DNA from 2 places in the Colwellia sp. BRX10-9 genome. Region 2 is predicted to be linked to the other one. Evidence: riboswitches for the same ligand, from Rfam matches in the RefSeq annotation. Region 2 holds a riboswitch; the other holds the start of a gene.
What was found. Region 2 has a riboswitch for lysine ahead of lysC (lysine-sensitive aspartokinase 3). Riboswitches for the same ligand answer to the same signal wherever they lie in the genome.

Region 1: another riboswitch for lysine. It lies ahead of dapA (4-hydroxy-tetrahydrodipicolinate synthase); the one in region 2 lies ahead of lysC (lysine-sensitive aspartokinase 3).

Annotation. Positions count from the first base shown of each region.
Region 1 covers NZ_JACGVV010000007.1:63,438-71,027, forward strand. The annotation lists gene H4J69_RS06260 (sensor histidine kinase) at 1-142, opposite strand, end outside; gene H4J69_RS06265 (methyltransferase) at 186-1,220, opposite strand; gene H4J69_RS06270 (DsbA family protein) at 1,314-2,684, shown strand; lysine riboswitch at 2,811-2,982, shown strand; gene dapA (4-hydroxy-tetrahydrodipicolinate synthase) at 3,073-4,005, shown strand; gene H4J69_RS06280 (2,3,4,5-tetrahydropyridine-2,6-dicarboxylate N-succinyltransferase) at 4,036-4,785, shown strand; gene H4J69_RS06285 (PLP-dependent decarboxylase) at 4,812-6,056, shown strand; gene H4J69_RS06290 (succinylglutamate desuccinylase/aspartoacylase family protein) at 6,090-7,226, shown strand; gene H4J69_RS06295 (DUF2059 domain-containing protein) at 7,295-7,590, opposite strand, start outside.
Region 2 covers NZ_JACGVV010000012.1:86,614-94,203, reverse strand. The annotation lists gene pdsS (proteobacterial dedicated sortase system histidine kinase) at 1-1,165, shown strand, start outside; gene queE (7-carboxy-7-deazaguanine synthase QueE) at 1,170-1,844, opposite strand; gene queC (7-cyano-7-deazaguanine synthase QueC) at 1,924-2,583, shown strand; gene lysC (lysine-sensitive aspartokinase 3) at 2,658-4,010, opposite strand; lysine riboswitch at 4,122-4,320, opposite strand; gene H4J69_RS09325 (GNAT family N-acetyltransferase) at 4,486-4,893, opposite strand; gene H4J69_RS09320 (hypothetical protein) at 4,954-5,238, opposite strand; gene H4J69_RS09315 (hypothetical protein) at 5,329-5,736, opposite strand; gene H4J69_RS09310 (DUF6435 family protein) at 5,875-6,054, shown strand; gene H4J69_RS09305 (hypothetical protein) at 6,159-6,779, opposite strand; gene deoA (thymidine phosphorylase) at 7,051-7,590, shown strand, end outside.

The DNA.
Region 1 (7,590 bases), on a different contig from region 2:
ATTTTGTATTAGTCGCTGCGTCTTCTTTTGTATCTTCAATAAATGAATTAGCGATGATAAAAGAAGAAAGAGTAACAAACAATACAATGAAACCGATGATCATAATCATCAGTTTTTTCTTTAATGAGTGAATGCGTTTCATTTTTTCCATATATTTATAGTAACTTAAATTTTATATTGAGCAATTAAATTGAACAATGATAAAGAGAAAAGCCCTTTTGCTTAGCTAAAACTTGTGTTCTTCCAATCGCCTCTTCCATGATGGGTTGATAACGGAGAAAACTATTTGCCACCACAGTGACTTGTCCTTTCGGTTTTAAATGGGGTTTTATTTTTGAAAGGAATGTCTCTGTTGCTTGATAATTGGTTTTAAGGCCCTGATGAAAGGGTGGATTTGAAATAACGTAATCGTACTTACCTTTTAGATCTGACAAGCTATCTGATGGAAAAACGTGGCCAGTTAAATTATTTAATTTCAATGTTGCTTGCGCTGAATATAATGCTAAGGCACTGACATCAAGTAAGTGTAACTTAATCTCAGGAAAAACTTTACCCAAGTAACTGGCTATGACTCCGGCACCACAGCCAAAATCGAGTAGCTCGCCGGTAATTTTCTTTGGTAAATTTTCCAACAATACCTGAGTGCCAATGTCGAGGCCGTTTTGACTGAATACACCAGGCAAGGCAACCACATCTACACTTGTGTCTTTAATCATAAAAGAATATGGCTTTAGCCAGTTGTCTAAGATAAAAGACTCTTGCGTCGCAAGTATATTGCTTGCGAATAATAAGCAATGGCGAGCAGCATCAATTTTTGCACAATCGCCAAGCTGTTGTTCGGTCAACTTTGCTAATGACTTAATACCGCTTTTATTCTCACCGACAACCAAAACTAAACATTCATTTGCTATCGAGTCTTTTATCATCGCGAGCATAAAAGTTAACTCGGCCTTACTTTTAGGAAACTGAATAATCACTAAGTCGTGGGCAGTCTTACTTTGATAATAGACATTAAATACCGCAGTCATTTGAGTGAGGTCTAATCGTTTGGCTTGTAAATGTGATTGATAATTCGTGTTATAACATGTCATCACTGCTTGAGGGTGAAGTGCATGGTATTCTTCAAAAAAATCGTCAATAGGTAAGTTGATAAATAATGGCGCTTTTGCTTTTAGTAAATCGGGATTACGCAGCAATAATTGATTGATGTTATCTAACAAAGTTATTCTCAAATAATTGGGTTATGGCATTCATAAATATATAACTTATACCCTAAATTAATTAACGGTATTTTATACGCTTAACGAAAAGATATGTTTATAATAGCCGCTATTCTACGTGAATATTATTATCATGTCAGAAAGGCGAATAATAAATTTGCAAATCACCATATAAAATTCAGGGAGTGGGTTATTTTTACTAAATTTTTTACTTGGTTTAAAGTGAAACTAATACGCAGTGATAAGCGTGCATGGTTATTAAAATTTCGCTATTTTACCGTCCCTAACTGGTTTAGAAAAACACCTGTCGCTGAAGTTTACTTAGCACTTAATGACCCTTATAGCTTTATGCTGATTCAAGTGTTACCAGAGCTAGAGCAACGTTTCAATATTCAATTTAAATTGTTCTTAGTCTATGAAAGTGTTCCAGGGGTAACTATCGATCCCAAATTAATGCGCACTTGGGCAATAAAAGATGCCAACTTTATTGCTGATCAATATCAATTGAAAAAAATAACGCAACGACCGACTCAAGAATCACTCTTTACTGGTCAGCAAATGTGGCAGTTGCGACCTAAAACACTCGATAATGCTTGGCAACTCTTTCAACAGACTTGGTCGAATGATTTTGATTACTACTATCATGCTTCTACACCGGTAATAAATTATCAAATTAAAAATTTAATACGTTTAGTTAAACAAGGGCATTACTTACCTTCGTCTATTTTTATTGCGGGGCAATGGTTTGTTGGTATTGATAGGCTTGAACATCTAGAAAAACGTTTGGCTGACTTTGGTTTAGCAAAAGATGACAGTGTTGCAGTTTATCAAAAAAATAAATTAGTCTTTGCTGAGCAACAAGTGAAAGATAATGCAGCTGACATCGCTGACACGAAAATATTAGAAGCCTTTATTTCATTACGAAGCCCTTATTCTTACATTGGTTTATTACAAGCAGAAAAGTTAAGTCAGCATTATCAGATCCCTTTAAAGATAAAACCGTTATTACCTTTGATTATGCGGGGGTTAACCACGACAGAAAATAAAGAACGTTATGCTGTTTTTGATGCCAGTCGTGAAGCTAAAAAACTTAATATTCCTTTTACCGGTATTGCAGATCCTTTAGGGCAAGGTATTTTTAATGCTTTTCAAATTTTTTCGTATGCAGAACAACAAAATAAAGAACTCGATTTTATTAAGTCTGCGTTTAAGGCCATTTATGTTGACGGTTTAGACTTATCAAATAAATCGGTAATCGAATCTTTATGTCAGCAGCATAAAATCAATTATCTACAAGCGTTAGAATATAATAATGAACATGACTGGCAACAATGGTCTGATACCAACCAAAGTACTTTAGATGGCATGGGGTTATGGGGAGCGCCTTGTTTTCGATTTCAAAATGTTATTTGTTGGGGGCAAGACCGCTTGGCACAAATTGAACAAGCGATCATTGTTTCATAAGATATAATATATCCGTATTATCTTCATTTAGAGCACTATTGACTCAACATTAGAATAAATGTTCTAATGTTGTTGTCCTGAATTCAATAAAGTTTTGTTTTTTCAAACAAGCGAAACTTATGATAAAGGGCCAGAAGAGGAGCATTAACCAGGTAGTTATCATAAAGAGATCAAGCTCTAATGATTGGTAACGAGGGGGATTAATGCCGAGGTAAGTAATTTTTTGATAATTTACTTATCGGTTGTTTGGGTTGAATCCTAACAATTGTCACCAACTTGGTGGGGAGCTTCTGGCCTTTGTAAAGCCTAATGCTCTTCACATAAGTGATTGTTATCTTGGTTATTACAAACGCCTAAAAGTTCTCCGAACGAACAGAGTTCGAGAGAAATGAATCAAATAAAACTATCAAAAAAAATTAGCTTAACAGCTAACCCAACGCTTCATCATACTATTTTATGGACCGCATTAATTACGCCATTACTTGATGATGGTCAAATCGATTTTCCAAGCCTCAAACAATTAGCTATTAGTCAGTCTGACGCCGGTAATGGTATTGTCTTGCTAGGTAGTACAGGAGAGGGCCTGGCCTTAACATCGCAAGAGCAAGTTAAGATTGTTGAATTCGTTTGCCAATTATCACTAAGCGCACCTTTAATGGTTGCTGTTGGCGGTTATCAGTTAACCGAGCAAATTAATTGGATAACAGCTTGTAATAAATTACCTATTTCAGCCTACTTACTTGGTAGTCCCATTTACGCAAAGCCTGGTGTGATAGGTCAAACGCAATGGTTTAGTGCTTTACTTGATGCCGCCAACTTCCCCTGTATGTTATATAACGTCCCCTCTCGTAGCGGTGTTTCTATTGCTATTGAAACTTTACAGGCGGTGCAAAATCATCAGCATTGTTGGGCGTTAAAAGAAGCCAGTGGCGATTTAAATCAGGTACTCGCCTATCGCCAGTATTGTCCAGATATTGCCCTATATAGTGGTGAAGACGCCATGATGCCTTACTTAGCACAAGCAGGTGTAAAAGGGTTAGTTTCGGTTTGTAGTAATGTCTGGCCGGCAGCGACTCATCAATACGTCGAGCTATCACTAGCTGGTGAGACTCAAGGTTTATTTCCACTTTGGCAAAATGCGGTCGATGAGCTTTTTCAGGTGGCAAGTCCCATACCCGTAAAAGTATTAATGCACCAAAATAAAATGATCAACACTCCCTTTTTACGTGCGCCGTTAACCCATTTAGAACTTAACGACTGCAACTCGCTGTTAGCATCAGATAAATTAATTAATCAATGGCTTGAAACTCAAGCTAAGTGATCCCTTTAAGTATTAACATGAGAATTTAAAATGAATTGGCAAGAAACATTAACACAATTAGAAGCAGGTACTGTTCGTGCGGCAAATCAAGATAAAGCAGGAAATTGGCAGGCCAATGTAGCCGTAAAAGAAGCTATATTATCAGCATTTAAAGCGGGCGAAAACATTGCTTTTGATGGCATTTATAAGGGGTTTGTCGATAAACATAATTTACCTGCGCGTGAGTTTACCGCTGACGATAAAGTGCGATTAGTACCGGGTGGTTCTTCAGTTCGCCGTGGTGCGCATGTTGCTCCTGGTGTCATTATTATGCCACCCGCTTACATTAATGTTGGGGCTTTTGTTGATACAGGTACTATGATTGATAGCCATGCATTAATTGGCTCGTGCGCCCAAATAGGTAAAAATGTTCATGTTTCTGCCGCTGTTCAAATTGGTGGTGTTTTAGAACCGGTTGGTGCAAGCCCTGTTATTATCGAAGATGGTGCCTTTCTAAGTGCTGGTGTGGTCATTGTCGAAGGTATTGTTGTTAAAAAAGGGGCTGTTTTAGCGCCAGGTGTCTCACTTTCAGCGTCAGTGCCTGTTTACGATTGTGTGAATGAAGTGATGCTTGAAAAAGGTGCTGATATTCCTGAACGTGCTGTAGTGGTGCCAGGAACACGTCCGGTTTCAGGGGCGTGGGCGAAAACGCACGGTTTAAATATGGCTTGTGCATTAATCGTTAAATATCGCGATGAAAAAAGTAATGCCTCGTTAGAGCTCGAGTCTATTTTACGTTAAGCCCTCTAAGGTAAAGCAGGAATATCATGTCTGAGTTAGTAAATACTACCTATTGTTTTGATTCTCCTTCGGCGCTTGAATTAAGCGCTGAGTTAACAAAGCAACAACCTGAAAGTAGCCAGCAAGAAGGTTACTTTGTTTATCATCTTGATGCGCTTAAAGCCCATTTAGCCGAACTACAACGCCAAGACGTCATTAAGTTATGGTTTGCGGTAAAAGCGAACCCGTTATCTAACATCATTAAAACCTTAGACGATGCGGGTTTTAATTTTGATGTGGCGAGCAGTGGCGAATTAAATCAAGTCTTAAAGCAAGGTATTACACCCGAACGTATCTTAAATACCGGTCCGGCAAAATCAAAAGCACAAATAACGTCGTTCATTAAACAAGGGGTTAATATTTTTGTTGCTGAAAGTTTGAATCAATTAACTTGGTTAAATGAAGCAGCTATTGAGCATGATGTTAAGCCAAGAGTGCTGTTGCGGGTTCAGTTGCAATGGCCAGAGGGTGAAAAAAACCCTTTAGGGGGAAATTGCCTAACACCATTTGGTTTGTCGATAGAGCAGTGGCAAAGCATTAAAGTCGTTAACTTTCCTGGTATTGAGTTGTGTGGTTTACATATTTTTCAATGGGGCAATATGCTCAGTAATGAAAAAATGTTCTCGCTGTGGTCACAAATGGTTGCACCATTAAAAGGTTTAGCTGATGACATAGGTATGCCATTAAAAATCTTAGATTTAGGTGGCGGTTTAGGTATTGATTATTTACAGCAAGGCAAAACACTTTCTTGGCAGAAAATTATTGCTGATCTGGCGATCATAAAGCAGCAGGCAGGTGCCGAAGAGTTATGGTTAGAATTGGGCCGTTTTGCGGTTGCTGAGTGTGGTTATTATGTGGTCCCGGTTGTTGATAGAAAAATGAATTATGGTCAAGAGCAGTTAGTCTTAGCCGCAGGTATTAATCATTTGTTAAGACCGGCGATAACAGAACAGCCTTTTCCGGTAAATTTACTACGAGAGTCTGCACGCGAAAAACAGTTGTTTGATATTCATGGTCCGCTATGTACCAGTATGGACAAATTGGGTAAGTTGCCTTTGCCTGATGACGTATCTGTTGGCGATCAACTGGTATTTGGCTATTGCGGTGCTTACGGTTTTACTGAAAGTATGCCGTTCTTTCTTTGTCACCATATCGCTGCTGAATACGTGTTTAGTCAAGGGACGTTGGTTGAAGTCAGAGCAGCACAACCAGCGGATTGGTATTTAAGATAGCGATAAATACTTCAGCTTAATGTTTAAGATAAAGTGAACAAAATGAATGAAATAAAAAAAGAAGTTATGCATGTTGGTGAAATGGCGAGCGGCGCAGCACTTACCGTTCCTGTTTATCGTATAAAAGGACGTACTGATGCACCCAGTGTTTATATTCAAGCGAATATGCATGGCGCTGAAGTGCAAGGTAATGCGGTTATTTTTCAACTATTAGAATTATTGAAAAACACAAAAATAAATGGCGATATTACCTTAGTACCTTATGCCAACCCTGTGGGTTGTAATCATAAAAATGGTGAATATACCCTTGGCAGATTTGATCCTATCACCGGAGTGAATTGGAATCGGATGTATCACTTTGATGAAAGCATCATCAAGCCGTTTGTTCGTGAATGTATTGGCAAAAAAAATCAAGTTATTGAAGCCAATTTTAAAAAGCTAATGATTGAAAGTATTGAAGAAAAACTTAACCATAATATTTATGGGCTAACGACCGGACAACGCATTGCTTATCAATTACAGCGCTTGGCTCATCAAGCTGACTACGTTTTAGACTTACATACTGGGCCTATTTCAAGTAAACATTTATACTGCCCTGAATATGCGCAAGAAAGCGCTCAGTACTTTGATATTCCACATACATTATTAATTCCTAATGACTTTGATGGTGCCTTAGATGAAGCAACATTCTGCCCTTGGTGGTCATTACAAGACGCTTTTGCTGAATTAGGTATCGAGTTTTCGATTAGTTCAGCGTCTATTAACAAAGAAAGCTTTACCGTTGAATTAGGCTCGCAAGAACAGATTGATCTTGATGTAGCCTTAGAAGATGCTAAAAGTATTATGAATTATTTACAGCATAAAAACGTCATCAACACCACTGAATACCGACCTAAAACGATGACACGTTATGGATGTTATTTAAAAAACTACAAAGCCTTTTATTCGCCAATGGGAGGGATGGTCGATTACTTGGCTGAATTTGGTCAACCATTAGCTGCAGGTGAACCGCTGGCGAGAATTTTACGCATGGATAATTATGGTGACGGCGATCCATTACACTATATTTCACTGGATAAAAAAGTCATTCCTATTTTACATTTTGCCTCGGCGAGTGTGAATCAAGGTACAGAATTATATAAAGTGTTTAGTGAGTATTTTGAGTTTTAATACTGTGTGAATTAGCCTTGATTTATAAATAAGGTATTGACAATACTACTGTTGCCAATACCTTTGAACTACTTGTTTGTTTGCTCTTTTTGGCGAGATTGTTCGATACTCGCGCTAAGTTCTTTGGCTAAAGATTTGACTTCGGGTATAAAATCTTGCATTAACTGTTGTGAAAGTATGATTGAGTCTTGAATAATTAAAGGCATTTTTTTCGTCATACTTCTGCCAATATCTGAACGATAAAATGTTATTAACCCTTGTATTTCTGCTTCGGTAAAATTGCGGCTGTAAATGTCTATCATTGGCTCTTTAAAGCTATGCCAATTCATTTTCTCATCAAGAAGGGCATTTACTTTATCCATAT
Region 2 (7,590 bases):
GCTCAACAAACCTCAAGATGATTTTATTGACCGTCTTTACGACACGCAAAACCTAACGGGTGAACATATTGAAGCCGCACTTGCGGGTATGCCAAAATCTCAATGGCGATTAACCACAGATAAAAAAGCGGTAATCATATCAGCTGCATACCCTATTTATATCAGTGATAAGGTCAACGGTGCGGTCATTGTTGAAGAAACAACCAATGGCATTCTCAGTGTACGAAATAAAGCCTTAGAGAAATTGTTTACGTCAATTTTATCGATTATGTTATTGGGTGCTTTCGCTTTTTTCTTTTTTGCGTCACGTATTTCAAATCGCATTCGCCAACTGCGTAATCAGGCAGAAATTGCTATTGATGAACACGGTCGAATCAATAACGAGATAGCCGAGAGTATGCAAGTATCAACAGCCAATGATGAAATTGGCGACCTCTCTCGCAGTTTTTCTACGGCAGTAAATCGTTTAAGCCAGTACAATCATTATTTAGAAAATATGTCGTCACGACTCTCACATGAACTCCGCACCCCGATAGCGATTGTTAGAACATCCTTAGAAAATTTGTCTTTACAAGCCTTGCCTGAGAAAAGTTCCGCTTACATTGACCGTGCCCAAAGTGGTATTAATCGCTTAAACAATATATTAACCAATATGAGTGAAGCGACTCGTCTTGAACAAATGCTCAATCAAACTGACAAGGTCAGTTTTAATCTCTTTGATGTGCTTAATGGTTGTGTACAAGGATATCAGCAGATATACCCTAACTTTACTATTGAGTATTTGGCCTCAGATAAAAAAGTAATGTTGGCGGGATCGCCTGAGCATATAGCGCAATTATTAGATAAGGTTGTCACTAATGCCGTAGAGTTTAGTGAAGATAGTAAACTTTTCATAACTACAGCGTTGAAAAATAAAGACATCACCATTCACGTTAGCAATAACGGCACGTTATTACCCGACACGATGGAAGAGCGACTTTTTGATTCTATGGTTTCAATGCGTGAAACACCGCAAATGAAAGAAGATAAGACCCCTCATTTGGGATTAGGCTTATATATTGCCCGTTTGATTTGTGAATTTCATCAGGGGCATATCGTGGCAAGTAATCATCATAATCCGCAAGGTGTCACGGTGTCGATTACTTTGCCATTGCAGGTAAAGTAATTATTTACTCTATACCTAAATATTTATGTACTTGAACGGATAAACGCCAATTATTTTCAATACAGCTTTTTATTGCTAACGCTGTTGCCCGTTCTTTTTGGCTAATCGGTTGCAAATAAACTTGGGTGTTAACAATATTATGTTCGGCTAATAACGCTTTTAAGTCGTCTATATGCTGCTCAGTCGCCACTGGATGTTTAATTTCATTGGCACGTAACATCGCTGAGTTTAATATTTTGTAGCCACCCTTCATGTTTACTTTGGGTGAAACAGTCACCCAGCACTTATCCGTCACCTGTATTTCAAAAGTACCCGATGTTTCTAATTGACAACTAAAACCATTGGTTTCAAGTACTTGGCACAGAGGGAGTAAATCAACCATCGCTGGCTCACCGCCTGTGATAACAATGTGTTTGGCTTGATAACCTTCTGCCGTTATCATCGCTAAAATATCTTTAACCGTAAGCGCTGACCACGTTTGAGATTCAGCTTCTTTTGTTAACATAGCATTCGGTGTTACTTCATCTTCAAGGTTTATTGCCCAAGTATGCTTAGTATCACACCACGAGCAAGCAACGGGGCAACCTTGTAAACGGATAAAAATTGAAGGTTGACCGGTAAAAGCGCCCTCTCCTTGAATAGTTTCAAATAATTCATTAATTTTGTATTTTACGGTCATCGGGGTTTTTGCCTGTTTATTGCTGGTGTAAATTGAAGTAAAATGCGCGATATTAATTATACCCTAAGAGACTTTAGAAATGACAAACAAAGTTGTTGTTATTTATTCTGGTGGCATGGACTCATTCACTGTTCTTAATCGCGCCTTGCATGATGGCAAAGAAGTGTTCGCATTAACCTTTGATTACGGACAGCGTCATGTCAAAGAAATTGAATTTGCCAGTACGGTTTGTCAATCACTTGATGTAAACCATAAAATTATCGATATATCATCTATTAATCAATTACTTGCTGGTTCTTCATTAACCGACAATATTGATATTCCTGAAGGTCATTACGAAGCTGAAAGTATGAAATCAACGGTTGTACCTAACCGTAACATGATTTTGTTATCACTTGCGGTCGGTTATGCCGTTTCAGTGGGGGCTAGCCAAGTTTATTACGGCGCACATTCAGGAGACCATGCAATATATCCTGATTGTCGTCCCGAATTTGTAATGAAAATGAATGAGGTGTGTAAAATAGCTAACTACGAGTCAGTAGAAATATTTAGCCCTTATTTAACGGTTACTAAAAGTGATATTTTAACCGATGGATTAAAAATGGGCTTAAGCTATGATAATACTTGGACGTGTTATAACGGCCGTGAAAAAGCCTGTGGAAAATGTGGTGCCTGCCAAGAGCGTTTAGAAGCTTTCAGTGATAATAATGTTACCGATCCGTTAAGTTACGAATCGTGATAAATAAAAGATAAAACACGACAAGGTGTTTTATCTTTTTTCTTTACTGACCAAAGAAATAATACGCTTAAAGCTTATGAAAATAAGGCATTGTGTAGCTTTTCAACGGTTTCATTTGCTTGTTTCTCGTCGACTAAGAAACATAAGTTATGTTCACTGGCGCCATGACAAATCATCCGCACGTTTATCCCTGAGATAGTTTCAAAAATACTGGTACCAACGCCATTACTGCGATGCATTTTATTTCCTATAACCGCTATTAACGATAAACCGTGCTCTACGGTCACTTCACAAAGCTGTTCTAATTCTTCAACAACGGTTGAATTTAAAAGCGCTTGCGTCGACCCCGTTGGATTATCAAAGGTTAGCGCAATACTGATTTCACTGGTGGTAATTAAATCAACACTCAGTTCATGTTTGGCTAAAATACCAAAGACTTGTGCAAGAAAACCACTAGCATGTAGCATAGCAGGACTCTTTACCGTTACTAATGTTTGCTCTCTACGTAAGGCTATTGAGCGGTATATTGGGCTCGATTCAACAAACTGTTGAATGCGTGTACCCCCCTTCTCTGGTTCCTTACTTGAACCAACAAAAACCGGAATATTCTTTCTCATCGCAGGAATGAGTGTTGCCGGATGAAGAATTTTTGCGCCAAAGGTCGCCATTTCAGCCGCTTCGCCAAAACTGATTTCTTTAATAGCACGGGCATGCTCGGTAATACGTGGGTCTGTGGTAAAAATACCGACAACATCAGTCCAAATAGAAAGATTATCGGCATGTAACGCTTCGGCTAAAAGTGCCGCACTGTAATCAGATCCACCACGGCCTAGGGTTGTCGTATGACCGTCCTCGTATTGACCAATGAAACCTTGGGTAACGATAACTTTATCAACCAGCAAAGGCATAAGAAATTGCTGTGCGTTATTAGCGAGCATCTCAAGGTTAACAACGGCTTTACCGTATAATGCGTTGGTTTTCATAACTTGGCGAACATCAAACATTTCGCCATTAACACCAACAGATTTAAGGACTTGTGCAAAGATACATGAACTCATTTGTTCACCAAATGACAAAATTGCATCGGCTATGCGTGGGCAATAATTAAGTGATTGCGCGTTAGAGAACTCGCTTAACTCATTTAGCAGTTGATCAATTTGAAAGTTTAGCTGTGTTTCTTCAGCTAAATGTTGGGTAATATTAAATTGGATAGCGCGAATACTGCTAATGATTGTTAATTGTTCATGCTGAGATACATCTTTTTGACTTAAACGAACCAGTAAATTAGTAACGCCTGAACTTGCAGATACGACAACAACTTTGTTACTTGCATCGTTTTTAATGATCTGAGCGCATCGTAACATCGCTTGATGATCAGCTAGACTTGTGCCGCCAAATTTTGCAACAGTAAAAGGTAATAATGACATCTAAGGTCTCCCTAATTAAGCCCCCAGTAATAATTATAGGGTAACTTTATAAACTTCAAGGAAGAGCATGGCTGAATTAAGAAGTGTTCTTGGTAAGATAAACTAAACTTTTCAGCCAGAAGCTCTCCACCATAATCTAATTAGCACTTAACATACTAACTAGAGGTGACAATCCTAGGGATTCAGCCCTAGTAACCGAATAAATAACGCCACTCGCTAATTACTCTCGGCAATAGTCTCCCTCAATAACAGTCAAAAGAATGGTGGTTCTTCGTGTTATCTACCTAGCTACTGCTCCTCTTCTGGTTGATTATTAAAAACATACAATTTGAGTATTTATTCTAATAACCGACATGTGGATTAAATCCTATCTGTAATAATAAATCAACAGGCTAAGTCGATCTTTTTTAGAAATAATAGCTTAATAGTATTACCCATAGTTCAACTAAAGCATGGCTAGGCTTTTATATAAAAATTAACGGTTGCTGCAGCGCATTAATTTTATACCACCGACATCCGTTGAAAAACCAAGATTTTTATAAAAGCTCTCCAGTTCAGGTAAGCAATATAATTCAAAATGTTTTACTTTGATTAATTTATCATGGTTTTTAACCAGGCTCATCAATTGCTGACCGATACCATTACCGCGATGAGAGGCGCTTACAATCACATCAAAGATTATTGCTTTATAGATAAAGTCGCTTAGAATTCGCGTAAAACCAATGAGCTCATTGTCTACATCGAGAATACCAATACAAATTTGAGAACCACGAATACAATTTTGAGTGTCTTCGAGTGAGCGTTCTTTACCCCACCATACACTTTTATAAAGCTGGTGAACTTGCTTTATATGGTCGTCAGAAAATCTATAAATTATGGTCATCTTTAATTTTTAAACTCAATATTCACTGACCTATTAACAGACAGTAATTAGCCAGCAACATTATTTAATAAGGGTAACACCCGCAACTTCTACCACTGTTTTTGCATCAGCACGTTCAATAACTTTTAATAGTGTTGTTTGAATAGTTTCATCTTTTCTCGCATCACCTTTACTGGTAAATTTTTGCTCTTGTGGAGCATCACCTTCAGCGGCAATAAAACCAACCACAACTTCAGTAGCACAATCAGCTGACTGACCAAAATAAGCTAATGAAATTTGTGGGTAGCCTTGAAATCCTTTCTTAACTCTTTTATCAATACGTTTAGTCGATTTGTCTAAGTTCATAATAATTATCCAAAAAATAACGCGATATTCGCGCGAATAAAACAATAGTTATCTAAAGTCATAAGTGATTTATCAATATAAGCTAACCCACTACAACACATGCTGAACCCATAAGATGAATATCAATACTACATGAGGAAATGCAACAGTAGGCCTAATTGATTGACAGGCATATTCTTTAATTAAGGTAAGACCTGATAAGCTAACTTTATGATATTCAGAGTTAAATTGACATACATTTTCACTACTGTCGGCTGAAATATATTTTTCCAGCTGTAAAAGCCGTGTCTCAATACGTGATTGAAATGTCTTCCAAACAGCATCTTGAAGCCATAAAACGACTAAGATTAAAAAGATAGGAATCGTGATTACATTCGATATAATGGCTATTAGTAAAACGATAACGGCAATAAGTTTTATATAAAGCGAATGTTTCTCATAGCTGTCAAACTGATTTTGGAGTAAGGACCATTCTGAGCTGAATTTATTTTTTTCCATTTTTCCCTCTTATAATGAGAATAAATTTTTGCAACACGTAGCACGATACAATAAGTTTTTAATTAAAATGTAAATAATAAAAACTAAAATCGATTTGTATACGTATAACTAACAGTAACCAACTCAATGGTAAATAAAATGTTTGGAATATTTAAAAAAGACCCGATAAAAAGATTAAATAAACTCTATGAAGCTAAGCTTGAACAAGCGATGTTTTCGCAAAGAAATGGAGATATAAAGTCATATTCGATGATCACTGCTGAAGCAGAAAAAATAGCCGTGCAGATTAAAGATTTAGAAAATTCACAAAAGAACTAACGCGCTAATAGCGAACACCCCGCCACTTCATTTAAGGTGATGGCGGGATTTTATTGTTTTCCCTTTTAAACCCGGTATTTATCTGCTTGCGGTCTTCAGTACACTCAATTGATTAATAATTCGTAATGATCAGCCTTTTTGGTAAAGCCAACCCGTCTCAAGTAAAGTTCATGAGCATCATCTGATGGCTCGACGATTAAATGTTTAATACCTTCTTGTCTTAGTTGATTTTCTTCAGCAGAGAACATAAATTTGGCTGCTTTAAAATCTCGGTCTTCGGGAATGATATAGTCGAGTAGCACTTCAACCTTACCGTCCTCATCTAACTCCCGATAAGCAAATAATCCTACGGGTTTCATGTTCCTAAACAATAACAATACCACGGCATCATCAAGTTGCTGCCACTGAAAGTTTTTACATAAGCCAATGATATCTTTACCGTAACGTTCCTTTAACAAGTTGAAAAAAGATGATTCCACTGATTTTAATTTAATTAAATCAAATTGATCTTTTTCTTGATAAATACGGATTAAATAGTATACATCAACCAAAGCTATCCAACCGTTTAAAATAAAAACAGGGTAGGCATCAATAAAGTACCCGTAAACACTAAAGGCAGCAGCACCAAATAAATTTATCCAACGCAATCGTTTGATATTAGACATCATTAACGATAAGGCAATTAGCACACTTGCAACATAACCAAAGGCTTCTAACAGGGACATGACAATACTCTTTTAGTAAAACAACGGGCATAGTATAATAATCTGACCAATTGGTCAGAAAAACACGATTAGATCTTGACACATGAGTCAGGAAAACACAATATATGGCTATTAAATGTATTAAACAGCTAGTTATGGCTCAACTATAATACTAAATAAAAGCAATACATAGCTATGCTATTAGCAACCAATTAACAAATTAAAAAGCATGGACGTTTACATAATTGTTACCTAATGCTTTTCAACTCAATTATTATCTAAAGGGATCACTATGCACTTACCTCAAAATATCATTCGTCAAAAACGTAATAAACAAGCTTTAACTGTAGATGAAATTCAATGCTTTGTTGACGGTCTTAAAACAGGTGATTTCACCGATGCACAAGTTGGCTCTATGGCTATGGCTATTTGGCTTAATGGCATGACAACCGATGAAGTTGTTAATCTAACCATGGCTATGCGTGACTCGGGTACGGTTGTTGATTGGCATAATAAATTAAACAAACCCATTGTAGATAAACATTCAACGGGTGGTGTTGGTGATAAAGTAAGCTTAATGCTAGCACCAATAGTCGCGGCATGTGGGGCTAATGTGCCAATGATTGCAGGACAAGGTTTAGGTCATACTGGTGGTACGGTTGATAAATTAGAGGCCATCCCTGGTTTTAATGTTCGCCCTAGCCTTGCAGAGTTCCAAGCAACAGTTAAAGAGCAAGGCACAGCAATTATTTCACAAACCAAAGATTTAGCACCAGCCGACAAACGTCTTTATTCAATTCGTGACGTAACGAGCACAGTAGAATCCATCCCA